DNA from 3 places in the Citrobacter sp. CFNIH10 genome. Region 3 is predicted to be linked to each of the others. Evidence: predicted binding sites of a transcription regulator. Region 3 holds the regulator's gene; each other region holds the start of a gene.

Evidence for each region. The regulator sigma-54, encoded in region 3, starts transcription at its own class of promoters, with help from an activator protein. The targets are predictions, from matches to a motif close to GTTGGCACANNTTTCGCTNT.
Region 1: the regulator sigma-54 is predicted to act here: its motif matches at 1,887-1,906, upstream of glnA (glutamate--ammonia ligase).
Region 2: the regulator sigma-54 is predicted to act here: its motif matches at 2,926-2,945, upstream of C2U53_RS16815 (amino acid ABC transporter substrate-binding protein).

The regions. Positions count from the first base shown of each region.
Region 1 covers NZ_CP026216.1:1,471,467-1,475,699, forward strand. The annotation lists gene glnL (nitrogen regulation protein NR(II)) at 1-118, opposite strand, end outside; gene glnA (glutamate--ammonia ligase) at 392-1,801, opposite strand; gene typA (ribosome-dependent GTPase TypA) at 2,178-4,001, shown strand; gene ompL (porin OmpL) at 4,063-4,233, opposite strand, start outside.
Region 2 covers NZ_CP026216.1:2,795,015-2,799,247, forward strand. The annotation lists gene gltL (glutamate/aspartate ABC transporter ATP-binding protein GltL) at 1-160, opposite strand, end outside; gene gltK (glutamate/aspartate ABC transporter permease GltK) at 160-834, opposite strand; gene gltJ (glutamate/aspartate ABC transporter permease GltJ) at 834-1,574, opposite strand; gene C2U53_RS16815 (amino acid ABC transporter substrate-binding protein) at 1,738-2,646, opposite strand; gene lnt (apolipoprotein N-acyltransferase) at 3,026-4,233, opposite strand, start outside.
Region 3 covers NZ_CP026216.1:705,931-710,163, forward strand. The annotation lists gene lptC (LPS export ABC transporter periplasmic protein LptC) at 1-456, shown strand, start outside; gene lptA (lipopolysaccharide ABC transporter substrate-binding protein LptA) at 425-979, shown strand; gene lptB (LPS export ABC transporter ATP-binding protein) at 986-1,711, shown strand; gene rpoN (RNA polymerase factor sigma-54) at 1,759-3,192, shown strand; gene hpf (ribosome hibernation promoting factor) at 3,215-3,502, shown strand; gene ptsN (PTS IIA-like nitrogen regulatory protein PtsN) at 3,618-4,109, shown strand; gene rapZ (RNase adapter RapZ) at 4,143-4,233, shown strand, end outside.

The sequences.
Region 1 (4,233 bases), 770 kb from region 3:
GTAACTGCTGCGCGGCCGGGTTGGCGTAATGCACCGCCAGCTCATCGTCGACCAGTAAGATGCTGTTGATTAAAGAATTGAGGATCTGCCCAGCATCGGGCAGCGTGCCTGTTGCCATACAGCAGTCTCCTGAAAAATTTGCACCAATTTAGTGCATTATAGCTTTTTATGTAGAAAAAGCGCGAAGGATCAGATTGTTGACGGTGAAAAAAGCCCATCGTGAGATGGGCTAAAAGTTTCCACGGCAACTAAAAAACACCTGACGCCTTTCACGCCGCTGCTGCGTTGGCTACCTTCGCTCACCCCAGTCACATCGTTATCTCTGCTCCTGGGGATTCGCTCCGTTGCCGCCTTGCCGCAACGCGAAATTCGTCGGGCTTTTAAGATACAGTTAAACGCTGTAGTACAGCTCAAACTCTACCGGGTGCGGCGTCATGCGTACGCGGTCGTTTTCTTCAATACGCAGCGCGATGTAAGCATCGATAGCTTCATCAGTGAACACGCCGCCCGCTTTCAGGAACTCGCGATCCAGGTTCAGCTCGTTCAGTGCTTCTTCCAGAGAACCTGCAACCTGTGGGATCTCTTTCGCTTCTTCCGGCGGCAGGTCGTACAGGTTTTTGTCCATGGCTTCGCCAGGGTGGATCTTGTTCTTAATGCCGTCAAGACCGGCCATCAGCAGGGCTGCAAAGCACAGGTACGGGTTCGCTGCCGGATCCGGGAAACGGACTTCGATACGACGTGCTTTTGGAGACGCGACCACTGGAATACGGATAGAGGCAGAACGGTTACGGGCAGAGTAAGCCAGCATAACCGGTGCTTCGTAGCCCGGGACCAGACGCTTGTATGAGTTGGTGGTCGGGTTCGCAAGGGCGTTAATCGCTTTAGCGTGTTTGATTACGCCGCCGATGTAGTACAGCGCTTGCTCAGACAGGCCCGCATATTTGTCGCCAGAGAACAGGTTGGTACCGTTCTTAGACAGGGACATGTGGCAGTGCATACCGGAACCGTTATCGCCGAACATCGGTTTTGGCATAAAGGTCGCGGTTTTGCCGAAGCGGTGAGCGACGTTGTGTACCACATATTTGTAGATCTGAATTTCGTCCGCTTTTTTGGTCATGGTGTTGAAGCGGGTTGCCACTTCGTTCTGACCCGCAGTGGCCACTTCATGGTGGTGAGCTTCAACGACCAGGCCCATTTGCTCCATCACCAGACACATTTCAGAACGGATGTCCTGAGCAGAATCTACTGGTGGAACCGGGAAGTAGCCGCCTTTTACTGCCGGACGGTGACCTTTGTTACCACCTTCGTACTGGGTGGAGGAGTTCCAGGCGCCTTCGATGTCATCGATAGCCACGTGAGAACCGGAGATTGACGCGCCGAAACGGATGTCGTCAAACAGGAAGAATTCTGGTTCTGGCCCAAACAGAACGGTATCCGCGATGCCGGTGGAGCGCAGGTATTCTTCAGCACGCTTGGCGATAGAGCGCGGGTCGCGGTCATAGCCTTGCAGGGTGCCAGGTTCCAGGATGTCACAACGGATGATCAGCGTAGAATCCGCGAAGAACGGGTCGATGACTGCGGTAGAAGCATCCGGCATCAGCACCATGTCGGATTCGTTGATGCCTTTCCAGCCACCAATCGAAGAGCCGTCAAACATTTTGCCTTCTTCGAAGAATTCGGCATTTACCTGATGAGCAGGAATCGTGACGTGCTGTTCTTTACCTTTGGTATCAGTGAAGCGCAAATCAACAAACTTCACTTCGTGCTCATTCAGCATCGTCAAAACGTGTTCAGCGGACATACTTAACTCTCCAGATTGGTCATAGTCGTCGTGGTAACGAGGTGTTCAATTCTTTAATCATTGGCCGTGTCGCCGTAAAAAAGATAAAGCGAAATCTGTGCCAACTTTTAAATTGCCCCTAAAAGGCGTTATCATGCGCACCATCGTGCAAAAGGGTTGCACCATGCCGTGTATGTTGCACCAGTATAGTGCTTTAATGTGAACATTAAGCACCATATTGGTGCAATGGACCGTGCATAACCCTTTTAACGCTCCGTGAAAGCGATCACAAAGAAACTCTGCAATACTTGTTTGCGGAGGATGTTTGTGATCCTGTTTTGTAGTGCGATTAATCCGTGTACAATAACGCGCTATTTCTAATGCCTGAGGCAAAGTTGTGATCGAAAATTTGCGTAACATCGCCATCATCGCGCACGTCGACCATGGTAAAACTACCCTGGTTGATAAGCTGCTGCAGCAATCCGGTACGTTCGACTCTCGTGCCGAAACTCAAGAGCGTGTGATGGACTCCAACGATTTGGAGAAAGAGCGTGGGATTACCATCCTCGCGAAAAACACCGCTATCAAATGGAATGATTATCGTATCAACATCGTTGATACCCCTGGGCACGCAGACTTCGGTGGTGAAGTTGAGCGTGTCATGTCCATGGTTGACTCTGTGCTGCTGGTGGTTGACGCATTTGACGGCCCGATGCCGCAGACGCGCTTCGTGACCAAAAAAGCCTTTGCGCATGGCCTGAAGCCGATCGTGGTCATCAACAAAGTTGACCGTCCTGGCGCGCGTCCGGACTGGGTTGTCGATCAGGTATTTGACCTGTTTGTGAACCTCGACGCGACCGACGAACAGCTGGATTTCCCGATCATCTACGCTTCTGCGCTGAACGGTATTGCTGGTCTGGATCACGAAGATATGGCGGAAGACATGACCCCGCTGTATCAGGCGATTGTCGACCACGTACCTGCGCCGGACGTTGACCTTGATGGTCCGTTCCAGATGCAGATCTCTCAGCTGGACTACAACAACTACGTTGGCGTTATCGGTATCGGCCGCATCAAACGCGGTAAAGTGAAGCCGAACCAGCAGATTACTATCGTGGATAGCGAAGGCAAAACTCGCAACGGTAAAGTCGGTAAAGTCCTGACTCACCTGGGTCTGGAGCGTATCGATAGCGATCTGGCAGAAGCAGGCGACATCATCGCGATCACCGGTCTGGGCGAGCTGAACATCTCTGACACCATCTGCGATCCGCAGAATGTGGAAGCGCTGCCGGCACTGTCTGTTGATGAACCGACCGTCACCATGTTCTTCAACGTCAACACCTCTCCGTTCTGTGGCAAAGAAGGTAAATACGTCACCTCTCGTCAGATCCTTGACCGCCTGAACAAAGAGCTGGTGCACAACGTTGCACTGCGTGTTGAAGAAACTGAAGATGCGGACGCGTTCCGTGTATCCGGTCGTGGTGAGCTGCACCTGTCTGTTCTGATCGAAAACATGCGTCGTGAAGGTTTCGAAATGGCGGTTTCCCGTCCGAAAGTTATCTTCCGCGAAATCGATGGTCGTAAACAAGAGCCGTTCGAGAACGTGACGCTGGACGTTGAAGAGCAGCACCAGGGTTCTGTCATGCAGGCACTGGGCGAGCGTAAAGGCGACCTGAAAAATATGAATCCAGATGGCAAAGGCCGCGTACGTCTCGACTACGTGATTCCAAGCCGTGGTCTGATCGGCTTCCGTTCAGAATTCATGACCATGACCTCCGGTACCGGTCTGCTGTACTCCACCTTCAGCCACTACGACGACGTACGTCCGGGTGAAGTGGGTCAGCGCCAGAACGGCGTACTGATCTCCAACGGTCAGGGTAAAGCGGTTGCGTTTGCACTGTTCAGCCTGCAGGACCGCGGTAAGCTGTTCCTGGGTCACGGTGCTGAAGTGTACGAAGGCCAGATCATCGGTATTCATAGCCGTTCTAACGACCTGACGGTAAACTGCCTGACCGGTAAGAAACTGACCAACATGCGTGCTTCCGGTACTGACGAAGCCACGGTTCTGGTTCCACCGGTTAAGATGACTCTGGAACAAGCTCTGGAGTTTATCGATGACGACGAACTGGTAGAAGTGACGCCGCAGTCTATCCGTATTCGTAAACGTCACCTGACGGAAAACGATCGCCGCCGCGCGAACCGTGGTCCGAAAGAAGATTAATTGATAATCTTGTGACGAAAAAAGCCGCTGATTTCAGCGGCTTTTCTTTACCTCAATCTATTCAGAAGAAATATTTAACCCCAACGCGAATCTGATTTTGTTCGCGGTGATAGGGTTCTACGTTCCGGTCCAGCCAGCGCAGTTCGAAGTAGGGCAGCCAGTTCTGGTTGATCCGATAACGGAAGGTATTCGTAATTTCCCAGTGATGATCCTTGCCATTGCTGCTATTAAA
Region 2 (4,233 bases), 2.1 Mb from region 3:
GCACCGGCTCCAGGCCGTTAACGGTTTTGATCAGCGTCGACTTTCCGGAACCTGACGGGCCGCAGACGACCACCACTTCGCCTTTTTTCACTTCCGTGGAGCAGTCGGTCAGCACCTGAAAGTGACCATACCATTTAGAAACATTTTTCAGGGTAATCATTAAACTGTCCTTTTCTTCAAATAGCTGACCAACAACGACGCGCTCAGGCTGATAACAAAGTAAACGGCACCGGCAAACAGGATCATTTCGACCTGTGTACCATCACGCTCGCCAATCGTAGACGCAGTGCGGAAGAAATCCGCGAGACTTAAGACGTACACCAGAGACGTATCCTGGAACAGGACGATACCCTGCGTCAGCAGCAGCGGCACCATTGCGCGAAACGCCTGCGGCAAAATGATGAGCTTCATTGACTGCCAGTGGGTCATCCCCAACGCCAGCGCCGCACTTGACTGTCCGCGGGAAATACTCTGGATGCCCGCACGGATAATTTCGGAGTAATAGGCGGCTTCAAACATCGAAAATGCGACCATTGCCGAAATCAGGCGAATATCGGTTTTCGGCGACAGCCCCAGTACGTCCTGTAATAGCCCCGGCACAATCAGATAGAACCACAACAGTACCATCACCAGCGGGATGGAGCGGAAGACGTTAACGTACGCTTTAGCAAACCAGGCGACAGGCGCAAAACTGGAAAGGCGCATAACGGCGAGAATAGTGCCCCAGACAATACCGATAATCACCGCGGTGACGGTAATTTTCAGCGTAATGAGCAGCCCATCCAGCAGATAGGGCAGGGAAGGGACAATTGAACTCCAGTCGAATTCGTACATTATTTGCCTCCCAGATTGCCAGGCAGGCGGATTTTACGTTCCACCAGACTCATCACCAGCATGATGAAGGCATTAATCAACACGTACGCCAGGGTAATGGCGGTAAATGACTCCCAGGCATGCGCCGAGTAATCGAGCAGCTTCCCGGCCTGCGCGGCCATATCGACCAGACCGATGGTCGAGGCGATGGCGGAGTTTTTCACCAGGTTCATCATCTCAGAGGTCATTGGCGGGACGATCACCCGATAGGCGTTAGGCAACAACACGTAGCGGTAGGCCTGCGGCAGGGTTAGTCCCATCGCCAGCGCTGCGTTTTTTTGACCGCGTGGCAGTGACTGAATGGCGGCACGAACCTGTTCGCAAACGCGCGCGGCGGTAAACAGCCCCAGACAGAGCATGGACGATACGAAGAACTGAATATTGGGATCCAGTTCTGCCTTAAACCACATGCCAAGATCTTCTGGCAGCAGTTCAGGCACCACCAGATACCAGGTGAAGAACTGGACGATCAGCGGTACGTTACGGAACAGTTCTACATACAGGGTGCCGATCCCGGAAAAGAAGCGATTCGGGACGGTGCGTAAAATGCCAAATAAAGAACCGACCAGGAAGGCAATGATCCAGGCGGTGATGGAAAGTGCGACGGTAACCTGGAAACCGCTCCAGAGCCAGCCGAGATAGGTGGTGTTGCCGAATGGGGCCTGTTGTAAAAAAATGCCCCAGTTCCAGTCTATTGACATACATCTACTCCGAAAAAATAAGGGTAGCAGCGCTACCCTCGAAGATTGTTATCCAGCGTACTTCGGTTTTCAGGCCTGATGGGGAACGACCATCAGGCATATAGTCTGTCCGTGCTGCATAGCAATCGAGAGGGCAAGGAGTTCCCGCCCCATTTCGTTCTAGTTAGTTAAGTGCTTTATCATTCGGTTCTTTGAACAGCGCTTGCATTTCGTCCGACAGTTCGAAGTTCATGTTCAGGTTTTTCGGTGGGATCGGATTTTTGAACCACTTATCAAACCATTTCGCGGCTTCGCCTGAAGTCTGCGCCTGGGCGATGGTGTCATCCATCAGCTTTTTGAACTCAGGATCGTTCTTACGCAGCATGCAGCCGTAAGCTTCCTGAGACTGTGGTTTGCCGACGATTTCCCAGTTGTCCGGTTTCTTCGCCTTCGCGCGTTCACCGGCCAGCAGGGCATCATCCATCATAAAGGCAACGGCGCGACCGCTTTCCAGGGTACGGAAAGAGTCACCGTGGTCTTTAGCGCTGATGATACGCATATCCATTTTTTGCTCGTCGTTCAGCTTGTGCAGCAGAATTTCAGAGGTGGTACCTGAGGTGACAACAACCGCTTTACCTTTCAGGTCCGGGAAGTCTTTAATGTCGCCGCCTTTTTTCGCCAGCAGACGGGTGCCGACGACAAAGATGGTGTCAGAGAAAGCGGCCTGTTTCTGGCGCTCAAGGTTGTTGGTGGTGGACCCGCACTCAAAGTCGAAAGTGCCGTTTTGCAGCAGCGGAATACGGTTCTGCGACGTAATCGGGATCAGCTTCACCTGCAGATCGGGCTTGTTCAGCTTCTTCTTCACGGCTTCAACGATGGCGTTGGAGTAATCCTGAGAATAACCCACCACTTTCTGCTGATTGTCGTAATAAGAGAACGGCACGGAGGATTCACGGTGACCGACGACGATAACGCCGTTTTTGGCGATCTTGTCCAGCGTGCTGCCTGCGGCAGGGGCCGCATCTTCCGCATGTACCAGACCGGCTGACATTCCCATTACCAGCATTGCTGCGGCTAGCTTACGTAATTGCATATCCAACTCCTTATCGTCTGCGCCGTCGACGCAGTGATACCTATTGTGAGTGTCTGTGTTGTTATCACCTGCAACTTAAGCGTGCAGTGTTTTACCTGTTTGTTAACATTTAGCCTGGCTTAATGTAAAGATATTGCTGCGTTATTGTTTATTTTTGCGAAGTGCGCCGCACCGTTTAGAGGCAAAAATCCCTCGTTGCACCGTTTCGGTGCTACTGGTGAACTGCTTTAGTGCGACGACGTTGCGCTGAACGCCAAAAACAGGTTTGCCTTTGTTAACAAAGCAATAGACGTGCCAGAATGGAAGAAGAGAATGGAGAATGGTAGGCCGGATAAGACGCGTAAGCGCGGTTATCCGGCCTGATGCAGGGAGAAATCGATTATTTACGACGTTGACGCAAACTCATTAACACGGCGGCAAAACCGAACAGCGCGGTCAGGAACCACAGCGGCCAGTTGCCAGTGCGAGCATATGGCGTTAAGCCTGTTGTTGGCGTTACATCGGCGGTTAACACCTGGCGCGTAAATTGCGGGATCATCGCCTGAATCTCGCCCTGCGGACCAATCACCGCTGTAATACCGTTGTTAGTACTGCGCAGCAGGGGGCGTGCCAGCTCCAGCGAGCGCATCCGCGCCATCTGGAAATGCTGCCAAGGACCAATCGACTTACCAAACCACGCATCGTTGGAGATGGTTAGCAGAAAGTCCGTGTCCGGGCGGAAGTTATCGCGTACCTGTTCACCCAGAATGATCTCGTAGCAAATCGCGGCGGTCAGTGCTAAACCGTGCGCATGCAGCTGCGGCTGAATGTACGGGCCACGGCTGAACGAGGACATCGGCAGGTCAAAGAACGGCGCTAAGGGGCGAAGAATGGATTCCAGCGGCACAAACTCACCAAACGGCACCAGATGGTTTTTGTTGTAGCGGTTGGTGGAGTCATAACGGTAAGGATTGTCTTTCCCCAACGTGATGATGGTGTTGTAGGTGTCGTAACGGTTTTGCTTGTTCAGTCGCGCATCGACAATACCGGTAATCAGCGAGCTGTTCTTCGAACGCAACAGGTCATCCAGCATGCCCAGAAAGCGCTGCTGGTTGATTTCCAGATCCGGAATGGCGGATTCCGGCCAGATGATCAGCTGCGATTTCCCCATTTCGGGCTGCGTCGCATCCAGATAGATCTTGAGCGTATTCATCAACTGGCCTTCGTCCCATTTCAACGACTGCGGGATATTGCCCTGAACCAGCGACACGCGGGTTGTTCTTTCCGGCTCCAGGGTGAACCACTGGATATAGCGCAGTGGGAAAGGGAGCGCGAAAAGAACGATGGCGACCACCAGCGGACGCCAGTTACGGCTGACCAGCGAGAGAACCAGCAATCCGCTGACCATCATCAACAGGAAGTTTATGGCTTCGACACCCATGACCGGTGCCAGCCCTTTCAGCGGGCCGTCGATCTGACTGTAGCCGAACTGCAGCCATGGAAATCCGGTCAGCACCCAGCCACGCAGAAATTCCGTTAGCTGCCAGACCACCGGCGCAGCAATAGCAACCCGCAGCCAGCTGGTTTTCGGCCACAGACGCGCAAGCA
Region 3 (4,233 bases):
ACCTATAAGAGCGAGCATACGGATACCGTTGTCTACAGTCCGGAAGGTGCGCTGAGCTATCGTTTGATCGCCCAACATGTTGAATATTATTCCGATCAGGCCGTTTCGTGGTTCACACAACCCGTATTAACGACGTTTGATAAGGACAAGATCCCGACGTGGTCAATCAAGGCTGATAAAGCCAAGCTAACCGAGGATCGAATGCTGTATCTTTATGGTCACGTTGAAGTCAACGCGCTGGTGCCTGACGCTCAACTTCGCAGAATTACCACCGATAACGCGCAGATCAATCTGGTGACGCAGGATGTTACCTCTGAAGACCTCGTCACGTTATACGGAACAACATTTAACTCCAGCGGACTGAAAATGCGCGGCAACTTACGCAACAAGAACGCCGAGCTGATTGAAAAGGTTAGAACCTCCTATGAAATTCAAAACAAACAAACTCAGCCTTAATCTTGTGCTTGCCAGCTCACTTCTGGCCGCCAGCATTCCGGCGTTCGCCGTCACGGGCGATACCGAACAGCCGATCCACATCGAATCGGACCAGCAGTCTCTGGATATGCAGGGCAACGTCGTGACCTTCACCGGTAATGTCATTGTGACCCAGGGCACTATCAAAATTAACGCCGATAAAGTGGTCGTTACCCGCCCTGGCGGTGAAGAGGGTAAAGAGGTCATTGATGGCTTCGGCAACCCGGCCACGTTCTATCAAATGCAGGACAACGGTAAGCCGGTAAAAGGCCATGCGTCGAAAATGCATTATGAACTGGCGAAAGATTTTGTCGTGCTCACCGGCAATGCGTATCTGGAACAGCTCGACAGCAACATCACCGGTGACAAAATTACCTATCTGGTGAAAGAGCAGAAAATGCAGGCCTTCAGTGAGAAAGGCAAGCGTGTGACCACCGTTCTGGTTCCGTCGCAGTTGCAGGACAAAAACAAAAACCAGGCTCCGGCTCAGAAAAAGAGTAACTAATTCGTTATGGCAACATTAACTGCAAAGAATCTGGCGAAGGCCTACAAGGGCCGCCGCGTCGTGGAAGATGTCAGCCTGACCGTCAACTCGGGCGAGATTGTCGGTCTGCTTGGGCCGAACGGTGCGGGTAAAACCACCACCTTCTACATGGTCGTCGGCATTGTGCCGCGCGATGCCGGTAACATCATTATTGATGATGAAGACATCAGTCTGCTGCCGTTGCACGCCCGCGCGCGCCGCGGAATTGGCTATCTGCCGCAGGAAGCGTCGATTTTTCGCCGCCTGAGCGTGTACGATAACCTGATGGCCGTACTACAAATTCGTGACGATCTCACCAGCGAACAGCGTGAAGACCGCGCTAACGAGCTGATGGAAGAGTTCCACATTGAGCATCTGCGCGACAACATGGGTCAGTCACTCTCCGGCGGGGAACGTCGCCGTGTGGAAATCGCCCGTGCCCTCGCCGCCAACCCGAAATTTATCCTGCTGGATGAACCCTTTGCCGGCGTTGACCCCATCTCCGTTATCGATATCAAACGCATTATTGAGCATCTGCGTGACAGCGGTCTCGGCGTGTTGATTACCGACCATAACGTCCGCGAAACGCTGGCCGTGTGTGAACGCGCCTATATCGTGAGCCAGGGACACCTGATCGCGCACGGCACGCCGACAGAAATCCTGCAGGACGAACACGTGAAGCGCGTATACCTTGGGGAAGACTTCAGACTCTGATAGGGTAGAAGTTTGCGACGTCATAGCGGGAGAAAACGACTCTGAACATGAAGCAAGGTTTGCAACTCAGGCTGAGCCAACAACTGGCGATGACGCCGCAGCTACAACAGGCGATTCGTCTGTTGCAGTTGTCCACGCTGGAACTGCAGCAGGAACTCCAGCAAGCGCTGGAAAGCAATCCGTTGCTGGAACAAACCGATCTTCACGACGAAGTTGATACCCGCGAAACTCAGGACAGCGAAACGCTGGATACCGCCGACGCTCTCGAACAAAAAGAGATGCCGGAAGAGTTGCCGCTTGACGCCAGCTGGGATGAAATCTACACCGCCGGTACGCCGTCGGGCACCAGCGGCGACTACATTGACGATGAGCTCCCCGTTTACCAGGGTGAAACCACGCAGACCCTACAGGATTACCTGATGTGGCAGGTGGAACTCACCCCGTTCTCCGATACCGACCGCGCAATCGCCACGTCGATTGTAGATGCCGTTGACGATACCGGTTATCTCACCGTTTCGCTGGACGACATCCTCGACAGCATGGGCAATGATGAGGTCGGCCTTGATGAAGTCGAAGCCGTACTCAAACGTATTCAGCGGTTTGATCCCGTAGGCGTGGCGGCAAAAGATCTGCGCGATTGCTTACTGATCCAGCTCTCGCAATTCGACAAAGCGACCCCCTTCCTTGAAGAAGCCCGGTTGATCATCAGCGATCATCTCGATCTGCTGGCGAACCACGACTTCCGTACTCTGATGCGCGTCACACGTCTCAAAGAAGAGGTGCTCAAAGAGGCGGTCAATCTGATTCAGTCACTCGATCCCCGACCCGGACAGTCGATCCAGACCGGCGAACCGGAATACGTGATCCCGGATGTGCTGGTACGCAAGCATAACGGTCACTGGACGGTTGAGCTCAACGGTGACAGCATTCCCCGCTTGCAGATCAATCAGCACTACGCCGCCATGTGCAACGGTGGGCGTAATGACGCCGACAGCCAGTACATCCGCAGTAATTTGCAGGATGCGAAGTGGTTGATTAAGAGTCTGGAAAGCCGCAATGATACCCTGCTGCGCGTCAGCCGTTGCATCGTTGAGCAGCAGCAAGCCTTCTTTGAGCAAGGCGAAGAATTTATGAAACCGATGGTGCTGGCTGACATCGCCCAGGCCGTCGAGATGCACGAATCGACCATTTCTCGTGTGACGACGCAGAAGTATCTGCACAGTCCACGCGGCATTTTTGAACTGAAGTATTTTTTCTCCAGCCATGTGAATACCGAGGGGGGTGGCGAAGCGTCCTCCACGGCGATCCGCGCACTGGTGAAGAAGTTGATTGCGGCGGAAAACCCCGCGAAGCCTTTGAGCGACAGCAAGCTAACATCGATGCTGTCGGAACAAGGCATCATGGTGGCGCGCCGCACCGTTGCGAAGTACCGAGAGTCTTTATCCATTCCGCCGTCAAACCAGCGCAAACAACTGGTTTGACCCAACCGATAAGGAAGACACTATGCAGCTCAACATCACTGGAAACAACGTCGAGATCACAGAAGCCCTGCGTGACTTTGTGAATACCAAGTTCGCCAAACTCGAACAGTATTTTGACAGGATCAATCAGGTCTATATTGTGTTGAAAGTGGAAAAGGTTACCCACATCTCGGATGCAACACTGCATGTAAACGGTGGCGAAATTCACGCCAGCGCGGAAGGTCAGGATATGTATGCGGCCATTGATGGCCTGATTGACAAGCTGGCAAGACAGCTCACCAAACACAAAGATAAATTGAAACAACACTAATTGTTCGGGCAGTTAGCGGGTGCAGGACGGCCTGTTGTGCAGAACAACAGGCCATTTGTACAGTTAGCGCTCCGAATCCGTTCCGCTGTTGTGGGACGGATTCTTAGGTGAAATTATGATAAATAACGATACGACTCTACAACTGAGTAGTGTACTTAACCAGGAATGTACGCGCAGTGCCGTTCACTGCCAGAGCAAAAAACGCGCGCTGGAAATCATCAGTGAACTGGCTGCAAAACAGCTCAGTCTACCGCCGCAGGTCGTTTTTGAAGCGATCCTGACGCGCGAAAAAATGGGCAGTACCGGCATCGGCAATGGGATCGCCATCCCGCACGGTAAGCTGGAAGAAGATACCCTGCGCGCCGTCGGCGTGTTTGTGCAACTGGAAACGCCCATCGCCTTCGATGCGATTGATAATCAACCTGTTGATCTGCTTTTTGCCCTGCTGGTGCCTGCGGATCAAACCAAAACGCACCTGCATACACTATCGCTGGTGGCTAAGCGTCTGGCGGATAAAACCATCTGCCGTCGACTGCGCGCCGCACAGAGCGATGAAGAGTTGTATCAAATCATCACTGACACCGAAGGCGGTCAGGATGAAGCGTAACTCCCCTTTTTCCCTGGTGAGGAGAAACAGTACATGGTACTGATGATCGTCAGCGGTCGTTCAGGGTCAGGTAAATCTGTCGCCCTGCGCGCGCTGGAAGATATGGGCTTTTACTGCGTGGATA